3 regions of the Paenarthrobacter sp. NPDC090522 genome follow, and region 3 is predicted to be linked to each of the others. Evidence: predicted binding sites of a transcription regulator. Region 3 holds the regulator's gene; each other region holds the start of a gene.
The links. The regulator Rex, encoded in region 3, represses fermentation and respiration genes when NADH is low (regulators of the CRP and FNR family bind a similar motif). The targets are predictions, from matches to a motif close to CTTGTGAANNNNTTCACAAG.

Region 1: a site for Rex is predicted at 1,389-1,408, ahead of ACIQT2_RS01970 (glyceraldehyde-3-phosphate dehydrogenase). Genes of this name have one in related genera too.
Region 2: a site for Rex is predicted at 1,356-1,375, ahead of ACIQT2_RS11615 (queuosine precursor transporter). Genes of this name have one in related genera too.

What each region holds. Positions count from the first base shown of each region.
Region 1 covers NZ_JBIVXL010000001.1:422,328-425,597, forward strand. The annotation lists gene ACIQT2_RS01970 (glyceraldehyde-3-phosphate dehydrogenase) at 1-1,168, opposite strand, end outside; gene ACIQT2_RS01975 (polysaccharide deacetylase family protein) at 1,431-2,519, shown strand; gene ACIQT2_RS01980 (acyltransferase) at 2,566-3,270, shown strand, end outside.
Region 2 covers NZ_JBIVXL010000007.1:260,081-263,350, forward strand. The annotation lists gene ACIQT2_RS11605 (TIGR01777 family oxidoreductase) at 1-647, opposite strand, end outside; gene ACIQT2_RS11610 (TetR/AcrR family transcriptional regulator) at 644-1,306, opposite strand; gene ACIQT2_RS11615 (queuosine precursor transporter) at 1,605-2,315, shown strand; gene tgt (tRNA guanosine(34) transglycosylase Tgt) at 2,407-3,270, opposite strand, start outside.
Region 3 covers NZ_JBIVXL010000012.1:25,212-28,481, reverse strand. The annotation lists gene ACIQT2_RS15905 (hypothetical protein) at 1-544, shown strand, start outside; gene ACIQT2_RS15900 (hypothetical protein) at 833-1,120, opposite strand; gene ACIQT2_RS15895 (hypothetical protein) at 1,114-1,239, opposite strand; gene ACIQT2_RS15890 (redox-sensing transcriptional repressor Rex) at 1,642-2,349, opposite strand; gene ACIQT2_RS15885 (glutaredoxin family protein) at 2,427-2,681, opposite strand; gene ACIQT2_RS15880 (HAD family hydrolase) at 2,774-3,270, shown strand, end outside.

The DNA.
Region 1 (3,270 bases), on a different contig from region 3:
CGTTGGCGAGGTTGAGGTTGAGGATGGCCATGGACACATCCGGCGTGGGAACGCGGATGGCGTTGCCGGTGAGCTTCCCCTGCAACTCCGGGAGGGCCTTGGCTACGGCCTTGGCGGCGCCCGTTTCCGTGATCACCATGTTCAGGGCAGCGGAGCGTCCCCGGCGGTCGCCCTTGTGGAAGTTGTCGATCAGGTTCTGGTCGTTCGTGAACGAGTGCACGGTCTCCACGTGCCCGTGGATAATCCCGAACTTGTCGTTCAGGGCCTTCAGCACGGGGGTGATGGCGTTGGTGGTGCAGGAGGCTGCGGTGACGATCTTGTCTTCGTCGGTGATGTCGGCCTGGTTGATGCCGTGCACGATGTTCTTGAGGTCGCCCTTGCCGGGGGCGGTCAGCAGGACGCGGGCAACACCCTTGCTCTGCAAGTGCTGGGAGAGGCCATCTGCGTCGCGCCAGCGGCCGGTGTTGTCCACCACCAGTGCGTCCTTGATGCCGAAGGCGGTGTAGTCCACCGTGGCGGGGTTGTCGGAGTAGATCACCTGGATCTGGACGCCGTTGGCCGTGATGGTGTTGGCTTCCTCGTCCACCCGGATGGTGCCTTCGAAGGAACCGTGGACGGAGTCGCGGCGCAGCAGGCTGGCGCGCTTGACGAGGTCGTTCTCGGCGCCCTTGCGCACAACGATCGCACGGAGGCGCAGCCCGTGTCCGCCGCCTGCCTTTTCGATCAGGAGGCGGGCGAGCAGACGTCCGATGCGGCCAAAGCCATAGAGGACGACGTCGGTGCTGGTGCGGTCGTCCGCGCCGCGCTTGCCCACAACGTCAGCCAACTCCGCGCGAAGGAACTCATCCAGGGAGACAGCGCCGTTTTCTGCACGGTACTTTTCGGTCAGCCGGGCGATGTCGATCGCGGCAGCGCCGAGCTCCAGCTCAGCCAAGGCATTCAGCAGGGGCGCGGTCTCTTCGAGCAGCAGCTCTGTATTGCTCATCCGGCGGGCGAAGCGGTGGGCCTTCAGGATGTTCATGGTGGACTTGTTGATCAGGCTCCGGCCGTGGATGCTGGTGACCACGTTGTTTTCCCGGTACAGCCGGCCGATCACCGGAATCATGGCCTCGGCGAGGGCCTCCCGGCCCATCCACTTATCAAGACAAGAATCTGACGTCTGGCTCACAGAACTACCTTCCTTGGGTCAACCACATACGTCTTCGTATGCAGATGGCGTCGGCCGCCCGGAGTAGTCCTGCGGCACATGCGCTGCGGGCTTCGGTCCACCCACGGCGCCTTGAACGAGAGCAAAGAAAATCCGCCGGCTGCGAACGCAGACCCGGCGGCAGAACTTCTACGTTCAGTAACCATTCTAGGGCTGGATCCCGGCGCAGTGGCCGCCCGGATGCGTGAAATCACTCACACGGGTGTCCCGTAGACTCCCGGGTGTGACTCATCCAGTGCGGCGCGAGCTGCTCCGCCAAGCGCTCCTGGCCCGGAAGGGCGGCCGGATCGGCACAGGCGGCCGGGGTGCCGTGGCCCTGCGTTTCGACGACGGCGCACGCGACTTCAGGGACAAAGTGCTGCCGCTCCTGGTTGAGCGCAACCTGCCGTTCACGCGGGTCACCACCACCCAACGGATCGGAAGCGTACCCACCGAAAGCGATACCTGGCAGAACATCCAGCACTACTGCCTGCAGCACGGCGGCGAGGTGTGGAACCATGGCGCCACCCACAGGGACGCGTCCGGGGACGACGCCTTGCACCAGGAAATCGTGGGGGCACTGCAGGATCTCGGCCGCTTCCTGCCCCGCATTCCGATCGACTGCTTCGCTCCCCCGGGCGGTTCCAGCATCCGCTATGACGGCCATATGCCATCCAGGACGGTGGCAGCCTGGGCTGGAACAGCTGCTGGCAGGCTGATCCACGACTTCCACGCCTTGGCCTCCGGGTATCTCCCGGACAGTTATTACCGTCCCCTGGATGGCGTGCTGCGGGATGGGCAGAACCATTACAGCCTGGACCTCTACACGGAGCCAGGACGGGCAACGGCTTTGGTGGACCGGGCCCGGGAGTGGAGGGCCGGCATCGTCATGATGTGGCACGCCAACAACCTGGGCGTCAAAGACCGGCAGTCCATGGAGGCGTTCACCGCCATACTGGACTATCTCGTGGAACAAAGGGACCAGGGTTCGCTGTTGGTTTTGACGGCATCGGGGCTGGGCGCGGCCGACGCTTCAAGCACCCATCGCGACAACATCCTGGTCACAGATTCGGGTAACCCTTTCGCGGAAGCCATCCCCTATCCGCAATACCGGCAGAACATTCCCGGCTCCACACGTGAGCTGACGGCTACGGTCTCCGCGCCCGCAGGTACAGCCGTAACTTCAGTGATCGGTGAATCGACACGCCACCACGTGGTCCCGGTCGGGGGCACCTTGCACCTGCGCCACTTGGCCACCGTCCCCCTTGATGTGAAGTCCTTGGAGGTCACCATCAATGCTGCCAGCCGCGACGTCAGGCTCGTCGCGGTCTAGGCAACGCTGCGTCTGAGGGCCAAAAAGCTCCCGGTACGCTGCCAAGGTGAACAAACTCTCAGTACTGGCTGACCACAGCGATGGGTCCGGGAACAGCATCGAGTGTTCCAGGGCCATTGAAACCGGCATCGCGGTGACCTTTCGAGGCAGGAACAACCGCATCATCGTCGCGGAAGGCGCCCGTATTGCCAAGCTGCAGGCCGTTTTCGACTGCGACAACGGCACGCTCGTCATCGGTCCCAGCAACAAGTCGCCGTTCAGCATGAACGTCCGAGTCGGCCAGGATTCAACGGTACGCACAGGCGCAGACTTCACCACCACCAGCGTCGCCGTGGTCAGCGCAGTGGAGGGAGCCGCCGTCATGTTCGGTGACGACGTCATGATCGCCAGCAGCACCCAATTCCGGACCGACGATGGGCATCCCATCTTCGACGTCGCCACGGGCCGTCGCGTCAACCCCGCCAGGGACGTTGTCATCGGCAACCACGTGTGGTTTGGCGCCCAGGCTGTGGCCCTGGGCGGCGCACGCGTGGGCGACGGTTCAGTGATTGGGTTCCGCAGCATCGTCACCGGAACCATCCCCAACAACGTCATCGCCGTGGGTTCACCCGCCCGCGTGGTCCGGCGCGACGTGGCATGGGAAAGGCCGCACCTTTCCTTCACCAGTCCCCCGTACAAGCCGGATGCCGCATCCGTGCCCAAGAGCGAGGAGTACTGGAACCTGACCGCGGAGGACGTCCCCATCTTCGAA
Region 2 (3,270 bases), on a different contig from region 3:
ACGGGACCCGTAAGCTCGGGCTGGTCGTGGATGAACAACACGGCCCGGAACAAGTCCTCCACATGGATCCAACTGAACTTTTGTGTGCCCGGACCCATATGTCCGCCCAAGCCCACGCGAGCCAGATTCCGGAAGGGTCCCATCACGCCACCGGTCCCACCCAAGACAATGGCGATCCGAAGCGGCACCTTCCGGGTGGCCGGCACGACAGCCGCGGCCAGTTCGTCCTCCCACGCACGGGCCACGGAAACCGAGAATCCGCTGCCGAGTTCCCCCGCCTCTTCCGTTTGCGGCCGGTCCTCCGCATGCCGGTAGATGGTTCCAGTGCTTGCGTTGATCCACGTCCGCGGAGGTTCGTCGCAGCGGGACAACGCGACCCCCAATGACCGCGTCGTCAGCACCCTGGATTCCAGGATTTCCCGACGGTTCCGTTCGTTGTAACGGCAGTTCACGGTCCGTCCGGCGAGGTTCACCAGCACTTCGGCGCCGTTCAGCACCCTGGCCATGCCGCCGTCGTCGTTCCATTGCGCGTCAGCCGAAACATCGCGACCAATGGTCCGCACCTGCCATCCTTCCTGAACGAACCGCCGCCGAAAGTAGCTGCCGATGAACCCCGAAGCCCCAGCGAGCACCACCGTCCGTGTCATGAGTCTTCCCTGACGTTGCGGACCAAGCCGAGGACGTCGTCGAACACCTTGCTGACACCCGGAATTTTCGCCAGCGACAGCCCGCGGGCCACCAGCGGCGCCGCGCCGTCAATCAGTTTGCGCGTGCGGCGTTGGTTCTCGGACCGGTCGTACACCCAGAACAGCGCGATCCCCATGTGGGCGAGCCACAGCAGTTCCGGGAGGTCGGCGCGCAGCTTCTTCGCGACGGCGGGTGAAGAACCGTCGACGGCGGAGCGGAAGATCGCGAGCGAAGCGTCCCGGGCGGCGGTGGACGCCTCGCCGAACGGATTGACGGGCGACGTCGGCCGGATCGCCGTCGCGATGAAGTCGGAACCGAACTGGTGGTACGGCGTCATGACGTCGATGCCGCTGTGGAGGACTGCTTTGAGGCGCCCGGCCAAATCATGGACGCCTTCGAGGGCTTTCGCCGCTGCGACAGCGTGCTCGTCCTGCACTTGGAGGTAGAGCTCCTGGACCAGATCGTCCTTGGAGGAGAAGTAGTAGTAGGCGTTGCCGACGGACACGCCTGCCTCTTGGGCGATGGCTCGCATGGTGGTCTTCTCGAAGCCGATTTCGCGGAACATCTTCAGTGCGACGTCGGCTACGAGTTGCCTGGTCTGTTCGCTTTTGGCGGCCATGGCTCCTCCGAGCAGGTTTTGAACGTGTTCAAGAATGAGTATGCCACGACTTCTGAACGTGTTCAAAAAGGAGGTGAGAGAGGGTTGGGCGGTTGGGGTGGTTTGGTGAGAGAGGGTTGGGCGGTTGGGGTGGTTTGGTGGGAGAGGGCCGGCGGGGATGGGTGGTTTGGTGAGAGAGGGTTGGGGAGGTGGGAGAATGTAGCTGGTGACGGGCCGGATGCCCCACCAACCACAGTGCTAATACAGCGGGGCGGCCCAGAAACGAGCGCCTGCGCGAACCACTACGAACGGATGACCCATGCCCTCGCCCTCAGGCTCCAGCACGTTGAGCAAACCAGCTCCCCGCTTTGCCTCTATCGGATCTCCCTACTTCGGCATCATGCTGGCGGTCATGGCCGTGGTGCTGATCCTGTCCAACATCGGCGCCTCCAAGGGTGTGGTGCTCGGCCCGATCATCACCGACGGCGGGTTCTTCCTGTTCCCGCTGGCCTACATCCTGGGCGACGTGATGAGTGAGGTCTACGGGTTCAAGGTTGCCCGCAAGGCCATCATCACGTCCTTTGCGCTGAGTGTGTTCGCGTCCCTCTGCTACTGGGTGATCATCATCCTTCCCGGCTTCGACGACGAGTACGGAACCGCCAAGCAAGCAGCCATCGAGGGCGCACTTGGCCCGGTTCCGCAGATCGTCCTGGCTTCGCTGCTCGCCTTCCTCGCCGGCCAGACCATCAACTCCTGGATCCTCGTGAAGATGAAGGAACGCACCGGAGAAAAGACCCTCTGGGCCCGGCTCATGGGTTCCTCTGTGGTGGGCGAATTCGTGGACACGCTGATCTTCTGCAGCATCGCGGCCTCGGTGATCGGCATCTCGGATGCAGGCTCGTTCGTCAACTACGTCCTGGTGGGCTTCGTCTACAAGACGGCCGTCGAGTTCATCTTCGTGCCCATCACCGTGCTCGTAGTGGGTTGGATCAAGAAGCGCGAGCCGAGCTACGGAGTAGTCGCAGCGTAAGCCCACGCCGGGTTCGCTGAAACGGTGCCCAGCCGCTGGAAGTTTCCCAGCCTCCAAGCACGTTTCCGGCGAACCCGGCGCCCACCAAAGGCTACGAGTAGTACCGCCCCAACGTCTCGGCCTTGAACTCGAAGAAGTCTCCGGACTCGATGGCCAAACGGGCGTCGTCCACCATCTTCACCACGAACCGCTCGTTGTGGATGGAGATGAGCGTCGCCGAAACCATTTCCTTGGCCTTGAACAGGTGGTGGATGTAGGCGCGGGAGTAGTTCAGGCACGCGTAGCAGTCGCAGCCTTCCTGCAGCGGCCCGAAGTCCTTCTTGTACTTCGCCCCGGACAGGTTGAACCGGCCGTACGGGGTGTAGAACGCGGAGTTCCGGGCCACGCGGGTGGGGGAGACACAGTCGAAGGTGTCGGCACCGTTCTCAATGGCCGTGAAGATGTCGTCCGGCTCGGAGATCCCCAGCAGGTGCCGGGGCTTGTCCTCGGGAAGTTCCTCGTTGCACCAGCGCACGATGGTCCCCAAGTTCTCCTTCTCCAGCGCCCCGCCAATTCCGTAGCCGTCGAAAGGCATGGCGCCGAGGTCGCGGCAGGCCTTGCGCCGCAGGTCCTCGTACTGGGCTCCTTGGATCACGCCGAACAACGCCTGGTAGGGCTTGCCCACCCGGGAGGCCGTCAAGGAGAAGTGCTCGTCCAGGCAACGCTGGGCCCACAAGCGCGTACGTTCCAGCGATTCTTCCTGGTACGCCCGCGAGTTCTGCAGCGTGGTCAGCTCGTCGAAGGCAAACATGATGTCCGCGCCGATCTGGTGCTGGACCTGCATGGAGATCTCGGGGGAGAACCTGTGCTTGTCGCCGTTGAGGTGGGACTTGAACCAGACGCCGTCGTCATCGATGTGCGCCAGGCGTTCCTTGCCGGGTGCCACGGCGTCATCCGGGCCGGAAGTATCCACATT
Region 3 (3,270 bases):
GTACCAGCAGCCGGGTCCCGGCCAGCCAGGACAGGGCCAGCAGGGTGGTTTCCACTTCGAAATGCCCACGGACGGACCGCGCAATTTCAACGACGTCCTCCCCCAAGGCGGCTTCTCAGGCATCTTCAAAGTCCAGGGGCTGCCCACGGAGCTGAAGGTGTCCTACTTCATCTGGGTGATTTCGGGACTGCTCGGCCTGCTGTTCGGGCTGATCGGACTCTTCGCCATCATCGCGGCCTTCGCCTTCATACCGGGGCTGGCAGCTGTCGCGCTGATCCTGCTGATCATCAGCCTTGCCGTCGCAGCAGCGCAGGTTGTCCTGGCCATGAAGATGAAGGAAGGCAAAGAGTGGGCACGGCTGGCCCTCACGGTTCTTGCAGCAGTCTCTTTGCTTCTGGCCATTTTTGGTTCCATCAACATGGGCGGTCCCAGCGCAGGCCTGGGCAGCAACTGGTTCGGGTTCCTGGTCAGCGCCGTTGCCGTCGTCCTCATGTGGCTCCCGAACTCGCAGCTCTGGTTCAAGGCAGTCAAGGGCACCGCCTGACGCGAAACCCGGGTACCGCCGTCGTGCACTAACAGCAGCGATGATGAAGGCCGCGGGCCTCCCAACGGAGGCCCGCGGCCTTCATCATGCAGGAGTACGGCTATGTACGCCTGCGTGATGATTTCTCCACGCACGGGAAATTCCTGCGTGTGATCCTCCGTACCACCGGGAGGCTGGGGGTACGGTGGATTCAGAACCATGGTGGGGGCACTTTGTTCTTGTTGACCCCAGCAGTATCAGCCGTCGACCAAGCAAAGGAATGCCATGAGCAACCCTCCCTACCCGCCGTCAAACCCGGGCGATTCCACTCCGGAACAGCAGGGGTCCCAGCCTTCGGCGCCGCAATACGGCCAACAGTCCGAACCCAACGCTCCGCAATACGGCCAGCCGGCCGCGCCGCAATACGGCCAGCAGGCTCCGAACGCTCCCCAGTACGGGCAGCAGTCCGCGCCGCAGTACGGCCAGCAGGCTCCCCAGTACGGCCAGCAGCCCTCTCCCTACGGCCAGCAGCCCGGATCGCCCTATGGCCAGGCCGTCCCGCAGTACGGCCAGGACACCAACTGGCCCAGTCAGCAACCGGGTCCCAGCACGGTCCCCCAGATGGTCAACATCGCCTTCTGGATGATCGTGGCCGCCGGTATCCTCTCGGCCATCAGCTCACTGCTCCTGGCAACCACAGGTTCTGATGCGTTCATCAATTCCATGGTCCAGCAGGCGGCAGCCCAGGGCACCGAGTTCCCTGAAGGTTCCCTTGAAGGAATGAAGGGCGCCATCACCGTTGGCGCGGTGATCGGTGCCATCGTGTCCCTCGGACTCTATGCGCTGGTGGCATTCCCTGTCCGCAAGGGCAAGAACTGGGCCCGCATCCTCGGTACCGTCTTCGCCGCCATCTCGGTCCTTGGCCTGACCGGCCTGTTCCAGTTCGGCGCAACGTACGGCATCCTGCAGCTGCTGGTGATCCTGTTGGGAGTCGCGGCAATCGTCATGCTGTACCTGCCGGCGTCGGCACCTTACTTCCGCAAGCAGCAGGCGTTCGGCAACCCGTACGGCCGCTGAGCCCAAACAGAACTGACCAGCGGGCGCGGACCCGGCGAAGGCTAAACGGCCTGACCCGGTGTCTGCGCCCGTTGTGCGTGGTAGGCAAGAATCTGGAGTTCCGTGGCCATGTCCACCTTGCGAAGGTTGACGTGCGGGGGTACCTGGAGGAGCACGGGGGCGAAGCTGAGGATGCTGCGGATTCCGGCCCCGATCACGCGATCACATACTTCCTGTGCCACCGTTGCCGGGAGGGCAAGAACCACCATGTTGGTGTGCGTGCGCTCCAGAACCCGCTCCAGTTCTGCCGAGTCGCTGACCCTGAGCCAGCCAACCTCGTTGCCGATCACCATGGGGTCGGCATCGAAAATGGCCACCACGTCGAAGCCCCGGGATTCGAAGCCACCGTACCGGGCCAGCGCCTTGCCCAGGTTACCGGCACCGACGATTGCCACTTTCCAGTCGTGCGTCAGTCCGAGGGCAGCGGCGATGTGCCGGCTCAAGTACTGGACCTCGTACCCTACTCCGCGGGTTCCGTACGAACCGACATAGGAAAGGTCCTTCCGCAGCGTCGATGAACTGACGCCGGAGGCCTCCGCCAGTGCATCCGAAGAAACGCGTTCCACGCCTTCGGCAAGGAGGGAGTTGAGCGCACGCAAATAGAGGGTCATCCGGGCCACAGCCGCGGGCGGGATCTGCTTGGCGGCAGGTTCGTTGTCCCCGGTTGTTGCCTCCGGTGACGGTTCCAGCGCAGTCACGGTATTCTCCATTGCGTCGCTTGTTGTTCCACTCTATGGCCCCTGACCGGGCTCAACAAAAAGCCATTTCCTTCCGTGAGCGGCGCCCCTTAGCCCTCCAGCGCTTTCTTCAAAAGACGGGTGAGTCGCTGCTCATCGATGGTCCAGAAGTCGCGCTGTACGCCATCCACCAACAGCACCGGAATCTCCTCGGCATACCGGTCACGGAGGGTCGCGTCACCGTCGATCGATGTTTCGCTCCACTGCACGCCCAGGCCTGAGGTGACGCGTTCGACGGCGGCACGCGCCGCGGTGCACAGGTGGCAGTCAGCTTTGGTGAGGAGGACGACGTCGGGAATAGGCATGACTCAACGTTACCGGCTGCGGCGGCAGCGCCCCTGCGGCGTCCGACCATGGCGCGAAGCGCGAGGCACCTGCAATTGACTAGACTCAAGGCATGCCCGACGAGAAGGACGCCGCTGTGCTCGCAGATGCCAAGGTGCCGCAGCACACCGGCGAGGCCGCTTTCTTCGACGTCGACAACACCCTGATGAAGGGCGCCAGCCTCTTCCATGTGGCCCGCAAAATGTACGAGCGCAAGGCCTTCACGCTGTCCCAGGCTGCCGGCTTCGCGTGGAAGCAGTTCAAGTTCGTGATGCGTGGCGAGAACATGGAAGACGTCCATGCCGTCCGTGACTCCGCGCTGACCTTGGCTGCAGGCATTTCGGTCGACGACATCAAGGCCCTTGGCGAAGAGGTCTATGACGAGATGATCGAGTCGCGGATCTGGCCGGGTACCAAGGCATTGGCCGAACAGCACTTGCGGGTTGGCCGCAAAGTCTGGCTCGTCACAGCCACTCCCATCGAGGTGGCTACCGTCATTTCCACGCGGCTCGGTTTAACTGGCGCACTGGGAACCGTCGGCGAGATTGAGAACGGCACCTACACTGGCAG